Regions from separate parts of the Faecalicatena contorta genome, predicted to be linked through region 1. Evidence: predicted binding sites of a transcription regulator. Region 1 holds the regulator's gene; each other region holds the start of a gene.

What was found. Region 1 encodes NrdR, which represses ribonucleotide reductase genes. Its sites were predicted from a motif close to CACAANATNTTGTG; they were not measured.
Region 2: MWG26_RS20855 (ribonucleoside-diphosphate reductase subunit alpha) is a predicted target of NrdR. The motif match lies at 1,860-1,873, and genes of this name have one in related genera.
Region 3: MWG26_RS18600 (ribonucleoside triphosphate reductase) is a predicted target of NrdR. The motif match lies at 2,748-2,761, and genes of this name have one in related genera.

What each region holds. Positions count from the first base shown of each region.
Region 1 is NZ_BQNQ01000001.1:975,516-979,751, reverse strand. Features, by position in the region: gene MWG26_RS04450 (nitroreductase family protein) at 796-1,320, shown strand; gene MWG26_RS04445 (DUF6092 family protein) at 1,317-1,589, shown strand; gene nrdR (transcriptional regulator NrdR) at 2,098-2,547, opposite strand; gene MWG26_RS04435 (YlmC/YmxH family sporulation protein) at 2,596-2,850, opposite strand; gene MWG26_RS04430 (ABC transporter permease) at 2,931-4,133, opposite strand; gene MWG26_RS04425 (ABC transporter ATP-binding protein) at 4,135-4,236, opposite strand, start outside.
Region 2 is NZ_BQNQ01000001.1:4,665,411-4,669,646, reverse strand. Features, by position in the region: gene MWG26_RS20860 (NlpC/P60 family protein) at 1-1,501, shown strand, start outside; gene MWG26_RS20855 (ribonucleoside-diphosphate reductase subunit alpha) at 1,916-4,236, shown strand, end outside.
Region 3 is NZ_BQNQ01000001.1:4,152,533-4,156,768, forward strand. Features, by position in the region: gene MWG26_RS18600 (ribonucleoside triphosphate reductase) at 267-2,633, opposite strand; gene MWG26_RS18605 (anaerobic ribonucleoside-triphosphate reductase activating protein) at 2,887-3,582, opposite strand; gene MWG26_RS18610 (TetR/AcrR family transcriptional regulator) at 3,587-4,180, opposite strand.

The sequences.
Region 1 (4,236 bases):
TACTGGATTTAAAAATACGCATAGCCAATTCCATCCGCCTCCCCCGTCTCGGGCTCCACCTTAGGAACGAGTCTTTGCCTACCGGTCGGATGAACCAGCCAATCGACAGGAAAGCTCGCCAACCGGATGGGATCCCGAACCAGGGCAGCGGATTTGGATTGGCTATGCGTATCTTTTCATCTTCAAGATGTGTATTGAATTATTTTGATACTGGAACCGTATCCCATTGCTTATGTACACCTACTGGGGACATAAAAGTCCCGCCAATTCAATACCATACGCTGCCCCCGCTTGAGGCCTCTCCTTAGAAACGAGCTTTTTCCTACCGGTTGGATGCGCCAGCTCCATGAAGGGATAGCCGAAAACCTCCCGGAGAACATCCATGTCCTTTCAAAAACGCTCAAAGCGGACCTTAGAAATTCTTGGTGGGAAACAGCCCTGAAAATGGAGAGATTTTTGGATTCCGAATCCAAAAATCAGCTGACCCAGCGCGAGAAATCATCGGATTTCTCGTGATGTGTCAGTGGTGCTCCATTTTCAGGGCTGTTTCCCGCCTAGAATTTCTTAGATCCGCGGCCGCGTTTTTGAAAGGACATGGATGTTCTCCGGGAGGTTTTCGGCTATCCCTTTATGGAGCGCCCCCATCCGCGCCGAGACTAAAGCTCGCCGCTAAATCCCGATTTTTTTGGGTTCCCTATCCATTATTTTTTAGTTTTATGATATAATTTTTTTATGGTTTATATAACAGAGGCGTTATAAAATGAATCAAATAATTACGTAAAGTGAGGTATTGCAATGAACATTACAGAAGCAATTCAATCACGCAGAAGTATCCGGAACTTCAAGAACACCCCGGTCCCGGAAGACCTTCTGCGCAGGCTGGCCGATGCCGGCAGGCTCGCGCCCAGTGCCAGCAATCTACAGGCATGGAAATTTTTCTTTGTCACCGAACCGGACCTCGTCGCAAAAGTGGACATGTTCAGTCCCGGACTCAGCGGCCATCCGCCCGTCATCCTGGTAATCTGTTCCGACATGGAATATGCCCTGAACCACTCCCGCAATGCTGAAATCTACGGCTGCATGATGGACGCCTCCATGGCTGCAGAAAACATCATGCTGGCAGCACTCGAAGAGGGCCTCGGCACCTGCGCCATCAAGTCCTACACCGATGCCGCCGTGCGCAAACTCCTCTGTCTCCCCGATACATACCGCATAGAAATGCTAATGTCCATAGGCTACCCTGAAGGAGACCCAAGAGACCCCAGAAGAAAACCCCTGGAAGAAATCCTATACTTCAATCAATGGGAGGAAAACAAATGAAAAACAAAGAAGCCAGCCTCGAACTCTTAATCTACATGATAACCAGCGCCGCCGGCCTGGAAAACGAGCCCCACATCTACGGCCCCCTCCGATTAATAGAGGCCTCCCAGCGCCTGTGCCAACTCCACCTGGAGGATGACCCCGATAATCAGGACCTAAAAGACCTCATATCCATCATAGAAGAAGGCAAACACAAATGCACCTCCGACGAGCCCGCCTTCTACCAAATGCTCCAGGACGCCGCCGCCAAACTGGTAGACATAATCTAACAAAAAGCAAAACATTATTCTGCCACCCATACTGCCGTTCCGCCCGCTGGGCATGAGTTACGGGGTACCCTTTGGGTATACATTCCCCTGCATAACTGCCCCCCCTGCCAACAGTCTCCCAAATTTCAGAACTATACATCCTCACCAAGCATCCCCCCCGCGCCGCCTCCGTCCGCCATCTCCGACCACCCGGCCGGATGAGCGCCGCCTTCCCGGGATGGTGAATGAGACGCCGGAGGGGATTTGAGCAGGTGTTTTTAGATGCCTAAAGTGTGCCGTGTTTCCGTTAGGATAAAATAGAAAAATCTGATGGACAAACTTTGCTTTCCCAAGCAAAGTTTGAAGCAACTAAGGCGCCAAATCATCAGATTTGGCGCCGCATGTTGCTGGTTCCATCAGATTTTTCTATTTTATCCTTACGGAAACTAGGCTAAACGCCCGGTATCCAAAAACACCTGCTCAAATCCCCTCCGGCGTCTCATTCACCATCCCGGGAAGGCGCCCCCCCCTACTCTAAAAATTCCTTCAGTTCCGCCATAAAGGTGTTGACATCTTTAAACTCCCGATACACGGAAGCGAACCGCACATAAGCCACCGGATCCAGCGCCCTAAGCTTGTCCATCACAATCTCACCGATCATACTGCTTGGTATCTCTTTTTCCTCGCGGTTAAATATCTCCAGTTCCACGGCATCTATTGTCCGCTGAATCTCCGATGCCGGAACCGGTCTTTTATAGCAGGCGCTTAAAATGCCCTGCTCAATCTTCGCGCGATCATACTGTTCTCTGTTATTGTCTTTCTTGATCACGATCAGCGGAATAGTTTCAACCTTTTCATAGGTTGTGAAACGTTTTCCACACTCGTCACAGGAACGTCTTCTGCGTATAGAATTATTATCTTCTGCAGGCCTAGAATCAATTACTCTTGTGTCGGGGTTTCCACAATAAGGACATTTCATAATATATTCCGCCTTTCCTCCCATTTCTTCCCCCATTATACACAATAACTAGAACTTTTGCAAAAACTTTTCCTCCCTTATTTCCACTAAAATAATATCGGGGCCAATCTTCTTGATGCAGTGCCACGGAATGACATATTCACAGTCTGTTCCGAGGAAACCGCAGATTTTCCCCGGACCCGGAATAATGATGGCCTCCACCCGGCCCTCTTTGATGTCGATATCCACATCCACAACGCATCCAAGCCTTTTACAGTCGCATACATTAATAACTTCCTTTTCCCGCAATTCACATAATCTCATAATCTCACCACACCAAAAATGCCCGCATACAGCAGCAGCTTCTCTCACTGTTACTATATGCGGGCACTCTGAAATGCGTGTTAAATTGCCATTACCTTTTCACTCTCAAATGCTTTTGCAATCACACCGATTAATACGGCTCCCAGAACAAGTGTTACGCCCAGTGTCATCCCATACTGCATCATGGTCACTTCCTGCGTCAGAATACCCTGCAGCGTAAGCGATGTGTTATAGATCGGCACGGCATAGAACCATTCGTGCGGAGTCTTTGTTGTAAACATTGTCGTGATCCCAAGCACCAGAACCAGCATGTAAACCGGCATCACGTAAGAACTGGCCTCCTTCACGGTCTTGGCAAATACGGATACCAGGACGATAATTGCCGAATACAGGAATGCAATTGCCACAAGCAAAGCGGCCATCATCCCGATCTGCTTTGGATTCAACGACAGATCCAGCCCCATATCTCCGCCCATTCCGCTCATCATCTGCGGCATAAAGGCAACCATTGCACCCACATATACGACAGAGGATACTCCGGAGATAATCATCAGTGAAAATACTTTTCCAAGTACAATGGAGCTTCTCTTGATCGGGGAGACCAGTAGGCTTGCCATCGTGCCCCTTTCCTTTTCCCCGGCTACCATATCGGTTCCGATTCCCATAGCCCCGGCAAATAACAGGATGGTTACAAAATAAGGAAGCATCATTCCCAGAACCTTGCCGCTGGCTTTCTCCTCGTCCTGAATGACCATTTCAGGATTATCCGAATTTACTGTAAATACAGTAAGCCCTTCCATGTCCTCCACACGGTCGGATAAGAGCAGCTGTCTGTATGACTCCAGGACGCCATTTGATATTGTGTCATATGCCGCGCGTGAATAGTCTTCCGACGGGTTATAATATGTCTTAACCTGAGGGGTTGGCGCTCCTGTCTGATAACTGGTAACCTCATCCAAAAAACCTTCCGGAAATTCGATCAGCAGGTCTGCCCCTCCGTTTTTAATCATACCTTCGGTCTCGGCCCTGTCGCTGACCGTATATACATCGCATTCTTTGTCCGCGGCCTTTAAAAATTCTTCAAAACCTGCCGGCGCATTCTGGAGATATACGATCGCCTTGTGCGATTCGACGTCTTCCTGAGCGTTGCTGCTCAGACTGCTGACCAGAGTCATAATACCAACCATAATAATCACCGGAAGGAAAAATACTGAGAAGATCATCTTCTTGTCTTTGAAAACCCTTGCCAGCTCTTTCCCGCATATCTGTTTAATCCCGCTCATCTTACTTTCCTCCCTTCTGAATTCTGTAAAGTTCGAAAAAGGCGTCTTCCAGATCCTCTGTGTTTGTATCGTGAAGTATCTGATCCAGACTTCCCTCAGCCAC
Region 2 (4,236 bases), 3.7 Mb from region 1:
ACCTGCTGCGCAGGACCATTCTAACAATCAGGCCTTGATTGCCGGTCAGCAGATTTTTAAGCTTCCCGAAATTAAGAAGGACTTCCGGTTCTGGACGGTGGCAAGAAGGTATGCTTTTGCGAAAGCAAAATTATCCGTGCGTGAAGAGATGACAGAGAATGCGAGAGCAGTTGGTTCTTTGAATACAAACGGACTTCTGTATGTACTTCAGGAAGAGGAGGACGGCTGGCTGTATGTGGAATCAGGCACGGTCCGCGGTTTCGTGAAAGCGGATGAGGTTCTGCGGGGAGACGATGCACAGAAGCTTTTAACAAAGTATCAGGACAGGGCGAAGAAAAAGGCCGAGAGAACAAAGACAAAGTATACTGGAATAGAAAGCGTGGTTTCTGTTGCGAAGGAGTTAATTCCCCAGAATGAGAATAACGCGTTTTTACATACACATTCAACGGTGAACAGGACCGTTATTGACAAGAAATATGCACTGACAACCATCGGACTGCTCAACGTCAGAGAAGGCAAAGACACGAATACCAGGATTGTAGGAACGTTGAAGGCAGACAGCCTGTGCTATGTACTTGCCGACGAGAATGAAGAGTGGGTTTATATTGAATCAGGCGATGTGAGAGGATTTGTAAATAAAAAGTATCTTAAGACAGGGAATGAAGTGAATAAGACTGTGGAGGAGAAGGGAGAAGAAAACTTCCCGACTGCCAGCGAGATCATAGAACCGGAAAAGAACAAGGCCTGCTATTACACATTGACTTCCGTAAAATCAGGGGTACCAGGCAGCAGTGTCAGACAGTCTGTTTTAGAGTTTGCCTCACAGTTTATCGGCAATCCTTATGTCTGGGGCGGAACCAGCCTTACAGAAGGTGCAGACTGCTCCGGGTTCGTACAGAGTATTTTTAAAGAGTATGGATACAATCTGCCGAGAGTGGCGGAGGATCAGGCACAGTATGGCACAAAGATTGCCGTGGAGGATGCACAGCCGGGAGATCTGATATTCTACGCAAAGGACGGTTATATTCACCATGTTGTGATCTATGCGGGAGACGGAAAGACCGTTGAGGCCATGGGATCAGATTATGGAATCGTCCAGGGGAATGTGGATACATCCGAGGCAGTGTGGGCGGTGAAAGTCCTGGATGACAGTGTGGGCGGCGGTTTTGCCAGCAGCATTGGGGAAGTGAATGCCACAGATGATATGTACGGAGAGTATCTGGGAGATTACCAGCTGACTTATTACTGTTCCTGTGAGGTATGCTGTGACGTGGAGACAGGCATTACAGCAACAGGAACTCCGGTTGTGGAAGGACAGACGATTGCGGTGGATCCGAGTGTGATTCCTTATGGGACGCAGGTTATTATTGGGGGACATGTATTCACAGCGGAGGACTGCGGAGGTGCAGTGAAAGGGAATCATATTGATATCTATGTAAATGATCATGACAGAGCTCTCAGTATGGGCGTGAATCAGGCGGATGTGTATCTGGTGAAATAAAAGGATGCTTCAGACACGCTCCAGGGCATCTTGTAATTCATGTTCTGCGAGGGTGAGAGATAAAAAACTGCTCCCGGCCGGGCAGACGGATCAGAATATTAATTGATCTGTCTTCCTGACTGGGAGTATTTTTGGTTTATAGATGATATCAAAGTAAAATCTTATGTATTCCGAATAGAATTTACCTTCAGCAAGAAGACTAATTTCAAGATATGTGGTACTCTGTGAAATAACCGAACGTGGATTAAAACATTCGCCGTAACAGTTCAGGCTTGCCTGAACTGCTACTATTCGTCTCACAATGTAAGAATCTGTATATTGATAACAACGATATGTTGTGGTAATATGTTCTACATGGCACAATAGATTGTGCAAGTATGTGAAAATATATGGTGTGAAAGGCTTGAGAATTCTATGAAGATTTATAAGAGAGATGCAGCTCTGGCTGTGTATGACCCGGAGAAAATTAAAAATGCGATAGGGCGTGCCTTTTCCAGTGTGGGCAGTTCTATTGCGGAATCAGAAAGCAACAGGCTTCTGGACAGAATTGAGTCGAAGTTTCCGGACGATGTAAATGCAGGAGAACGGGCCATATCTGTGGAGGAAATCCAGGATTTTGTTGAACGGACTCTGATGGAGGAGAATTATTATAAGGAGCTGAAGAGCTATATCCTGTACCGGGAGGGAAGGGCAAGACGAAGGATATCCCGCCAGCGGATTGCAGCAGAATTAGAAAGTATACCCGGGGTTTCAGGCGTATTGGCCGGCATTCAGAAGGAATTTATCCAGGAGGAATACGAGCTGGAGCAGCTGAATGCCAGATTTCAGGCGCTTTTAAGCCCTGGGCTGACGGATCTGGAAAAACTGGCTGTACTCGTAAAAGCATGTGCGGAGCTGACGACACAGGAGGCGCCAAAGTGGGAGATGATTGCTGCCAGGATCAGAATGCTCAGTTTTGATCTTCAGCTGGACAGGCAGATGCAGGCATTTCATATCCACAGCTTTTATGAAAAAATATGCTGGCTTACGGAACAGGGGCTTTATGGAAAATATATATTAGAGAACTATTCCCAGGAAGAGATCGGGGAGTTTGAGACATGGCTTTGTAAGAAAAGGAATGATCTGTTTACATTTTCCAGTCTGGAGCTGCTGCTTGGGAGATATACGATCTGCAGCAGGACGGGGGAACCGCTGGAGGCGCCCCAGGAAATGTTCATGGGAATTGCAATGCATCTGGCGATGCAGGAGAAAAAAGACAGAAGCATCTGGGTCAGACGTTTCTACGATATGCTCAGCACGCTGAAAGTGACTATGGCAACGCCGACGCTTTCTAATGCGAGAAAGCCGTACCACCAATTGTCCTCCTGTTTTATCGACACAGTGCCGGACAGTCTGGATGGAATCTACCGCAGCATTGATAACTTTGCTAAGGTCAGTAAATACGGCGGTGGGATGGGCATGTATTTTGGCAAGGTCCGGGCAAGCGGCAGCTCTATCCGTGGATTTGAGGGCGCTGCAGGCGGTGTGATCCGCTGGATACGGCTCGCCAATGACACGGCTGTGGCGGTGGACCAGCTCGGGGTCCGGCAGGGGGCCGTGGCGGTTTATCTGGATGTGTGGCACAGAGACCTGCCGGAATTTTTGAATTTAAGGACGAATAACGGCGATGAGCGGATGAAGGCTCACGATGTATTTCCCGCAGTCTGCTATCCGGATTATTTTTGGAAGCAGGCACGGGATCATATAGACAGCGACTGGTATCTTATGTGCCCCCATGAGATACTGACGATTAAAGGATATGCCCTGGAAGATGCTTTTGGGGAGGAGTGGGAGGAAAAGTACCTGGACTGTGTGCGGGATGAACGGATCCGCAAGCGGGTCATACCGATGAAAGATGTGCTTCGGCTGATTATCCGCAGTGCGGTGGAGACCGGGACGCCCTTTGCTTTTAACCGGGATACGGTGAACAGGGCCAATCCTAACCGGCATAAAGGTATGATTTACTGCAGCAACCTATGTACAGAGATCGCCCAGAATATGAGCGCGATAGAGTTGGAAGAGCAGAGGACCGAGGAGGTAGACGGGGAGACCGTTGTCGTGACGGTGACAAAACCAGGCGAGTTTGTAGTGTGCAATCTTGCCAGCCTGTCATTGGGACATATACAGGTGGAGGACTACAAGGAATTGTCTTACATTACCGAGAGCGCCGTACGTGCTTTGGATAACGTGATTGACCTGAATTTCTTTCCTGTGCCTTATGCCAGGATTAATAACCACAGATATCGTCCGATTGGTCTGGGCGTAAGCGGATACCAGCATATGCTTGCAAAGCATGGGATTCGCTGGGAAAGCCAGGAACATCTGGACTTTGCAGAGAAGGTTTTTGCGGATATCCACTATGCTGCATTAGACGCCAGCAGCAATATTGCAAAGGAAAAAGGCAGTTACGCCTACTTTGAGGGAAGTGAGTGGCAGACAGGGGCGTATTTCCGGCAGAGAAATCTGATGGATGAAAGGTGGAAGAAGCTTGCAGACAGGGTGGCTGCACAGGGACTGAGAAACGGCTATCTTCTGGCGGCGGCACCAACCAGCAGCACCAGCATTATAGCCGGGACGACGGCGGGTCTGGATCCTGTGATGAACAGGTATTTTATGGAGGAGAAGAAAAATGGGCTGATGCCGAGAGTCGCACCGGAACTCTCGATGGAGACATTCTGGTATTATAAAAATGCACA
Region 3 (4,236 bases), 3.2 Mb from region 1:
ATTTCACAGAATACGCCTACATCCTATCATGATGCGTAGATTGAACTCATGTCAGTGGGGGATACCGATTCCTCTCCGCCCGCCACTGCCGTTTATCTGTTATACTCTAGTACATCGTAAAATAAGTAACTGACTCATAAGCTGAGATAAATTCTCGAGAGTGCTGCTCCACAAACGCAGGCGTAGTGGGTTACGCTGAGGCTTGGGGAGCAGTGCTATCGGAAATTTAGGTCGGCTTATGTGGCAGTTAATTATTATATAATGTACTAGTGTGCCTCGGCATACGCTTTTATATTCGAAGCATTTGCCATTTTCTGCACGCCATCCTCACCGACTACAACCAGTGTCGGAGCCTGCATTACACCGTATTTTTTCACAAGTTCTTCATTTTCCTCTGCATCTACAATCTCATAGGCTATATTTGCTTTTTCCAGAGAACTGGTTGCAATCTTACAGTTCGGACAGGTCTTGGTTGTAAAGAGGAGAGTTTTCATTTCTCCCGCCGGAACAGCCACTTCTTCTGCCGCCTTCTGTGCCTCATGTGTCCGTATGCTCATCTTGGAATTGCTGATATCGTACACCTTGCGGTCCTTGAATTCCTGTGTCTTACCATCGTTCCAGTTCTTTACAGGACGGTAGTACCCCGTAATACGGCTGTATACTTCCGTTTCCTCTCCGCAGTGCGGGCATTTGTATTGTTCTCCGGAAATATATCCATGGTTCTTACAGATGGAATAGGTCGGTGACATTGTATAATATGGCATTTTGTAGTTCTCTGCGATCTTCTTAACCAATGATGCCGCTGCTTTCCAGCCCGGCAGTTTTTCTCCAAGGAAGGTATGGAATACAGTCCCAGATGTATAGAGTGTCTGAAGCTCATCCTGAATGTCAAGTGCTTCAAATACATCTTCGGTATAGCCAACCGGCAAATGTGAGCTGTTTGTATAATACGGTGTTCCGTCTCCCTCAGCAGCAGTAATGATATCCGGGAACTGTTCCACGTCATGTTTTGCCAGACGGTAGGTGGTTGACTCTGCAGGAGTTGCCTCCAGGTTAAACAGCTCTCCGTACATTTCCTGATAATCAGACAGTCTTTCCCTCATATGGTTCAGTACATCTTTGGTAAACTGCTGGGTCTCTGCGCTTGTCATGTCTTTTCGGATCCATTTTGCATTCAGGCCGGCCTCATTCATGCCGATCAGCCCAATTGTGGAGAAATGATTCTCAAAGGAACCAAGATATCTCTTTGTGTAAGGATACAGCCCTTCCTCCATAAGCTTTGATATGACAATACGCTTTGTATGAAGGGAACTTGCTGCAATATCCATCATTTTATCCAGGTGTTTATAGAATCCTGCCTCATCCTCGGCCAGATATGCAATACGCGGCATGTTGATGGTAACTACGCCAATAGAGCCTGTACTCTCTCCGCTTCCGAAGAAACCGCCGGATTTCTTGCGCAGTTCACGCAGATCCAGGCGCAGACGACAGCACATACTTCTGACATCGCTCGGTTCCATATCGCTGTTTATATAATTTGAAAAATAAGGAGTTCCGTACTTCGCTGTCATTTCAAAAAGGAGACGGTTATTCTCTGTATCAGACCAGTCAAAATCATTTGTAATGGAATAAGTCGGGATCGGATACTGGAATCCTCTGCCCTCGGCATCCCCCTCAATCATCGTCTCGATAAATGCCTTATTGATCATATCCATCTCTGCTTTACAGTCACCATAGGTGAAATCCTGCTGAACGCCTCCTACTATAGCAGGAAGATTTGCCAAATCCCCCGGTACTGTCCAGTCCAGTGTAATATTGGAGAACGGAGCCTGAGTCCCCCAGCGTGACGGTATATTTACGCCGTATATGAAGGATTCGATACATTTCTTTACTTCCGGATATGTCAGATTGTCTTTCTTGACAAAGGGCGCCAGATAGGTGTCAAAGGATGAAAATGCCTGTGCCCCTGCCCATTCATTCTGCATGATTCCCAGAAAGTTAACCATCTGGTTGCAGAGTACGCTCAGATGCTTGGCCGGTGCCGACGTGATCCTGCCCGTAATGCCGCCCAGGCCATCCTGGATCAGCTGTTTCAGGGACCATCCTGCACAGTAACCGGTAAGCATGGACAGATCATGAATGTGAATGTCCGCATTCTTGTGCGCTCTCCCCACTTCATCGTCATAAATCTCAGACAGCCAGTAATTCGCTGTGATAGCGCCGGAGTTGCTGAGAATCAGACCGCCGACAGAATAGGTCACTGTTGAATTCTCTTTTACACGCCAGTCGGTAATCTTCACATAACTGTCCACAATTTCTTTGTAATCCAGCAGGGTTGAATTCAGATTCCGAATCTTCTCCCTCTGTTTTCTGTATAAAATGTAACCTTTCGCAACATCTGCATATCCTGCCTTTATCAGCACGGACTCCACACTGTCCTGAATATCCTCCACGGATACCATGCCTTTTTTAATCTTTGGTTCAAAATCTGCCGTAACCTTCAGCGCCAGCAGATCGATTATGTCCTGATTGTATTGCTTTTCCTGGGCTTCGAATGCCTTCCTGATCGCCTCCCCTATCTTGGCAAGATTGAAGTCAGCTACCTTCCCATCTCTTTTTGTAACCTGATACATATTGTACGGTCGCCCCTTTCTCTAAATCAAAGTCAGATAATTTTTGCCCAACCGGATCCAGTTGGGCATCTGAAAATATTCTATCACCATATTTTTCACTTGTCAACAAAGAACAACAATATCTAGTATGCAACTTTTTCGTTTCCAACTAGATATAGATACAATTTCCTATGTAAGGATCTGACCTTTCAAGCTGCATACTCCGTCCCGCGCTACTTTAACATCCCATACAGCCTGCCTGAGGCGGTAGACTTCACTCAACTCCTCTGAGTTCAGCATTGGGAATATTTCTTTTTACAATCTCCAGAGCCTGTTCCATAATCTCTTTTGTATAAGCGCGCAGCCCCGGCCTGATCAGATCTCCGGAATCCACAAATCCCTGCAGATAATATTTTTCAGCTCCCCGAAGCCAACGTCCAATAGCTGCAAAATCTTCCCTTTTATGAAATTCCCTGACAACCGTAGTTCGAAATTCGCAGGGCACCGCTCCTGACATCAGGAAATCCACGCTCTGCAGAATATCTTCCAAATGATAACCCTCGATCCCGATCGTCATACCATATTTATTTGGAGCATTTTTTATATCCATCGCCACATAGTCAACCAGGCGCTGATCTACGAGCCGCTTCAGACGGGCGGCACTGCTTCCATTTGTATCCAGTTTTACCGCGTATCCCAGGTCCTTTACCGCTTTTATAAAGTCCTCTATATCCGGCTGTAACAATGGCTCCCCGCCCGTGATGCATACGCCGTCCAGAACCCCCTGGCGTTTCTTAAGAAAAGAAAATACTTCTTCCTCTGGTATGTTATGATTCACATCCACGTGGGTAACCAGCGAAGCATTATGGCAAAAAGGACACCGGAAGTTACACCCTGCGGTAAAAATCGTACACGCCACTTTCTCCGGATAATCCAAAAGTGTCAGTTTTTGCAAACCCTGAATATTCATCTGCTTACTCCTCAATTTTAAAATATTCCATCATGACCGGCATATATTCCCGGCTGTATTCTCCCAGTGAATAGTCCCCCCTGCTCAGGCACCAGTCTGAAATCAGCGCACGCTCACACAGAGAGTAATACTTGGTAATCTCAGTGATAGACTTATCCTGGCGGATCTCACCATTTTTCTGGCCCTCCTCCACGATACCTGTGATCAGCCGGTAATACACTCTGTTCCTGTCCAGAAGGTGTCTCTGCCCCTTAGCGGTCAGCTGCGTGGAATACAAAGATGCCAGCAGGTCTATATTGATCTTCTCCTCGATCATAGAATGTGCTCTGTAATTCAGGTACAAAAGCTTATCGTAATTATTCATATCCGGATCTATCTCCGCAGAAAGCTCTTCGTAAAAATCATCCAGCACTGTAGATAACGTGCTGAGCAATTCATCCTTTGTGTCAAAATAATAATAAAATGAACCTTTGGAAGTACCCGAAAGTTCAATGATATCGTCTACCGTTGTTTGGTCATATCCCTTATCGTGGAACAGCTGCCATGCAGCGGATACAAGCCTTGCTTTCACGCCCTTATTTTCTTTAGATTTCGCCATAATCTCCAGCCCTTCTTTGATAGAATTCTTAATAACTATTTTAACACAAAATTCAA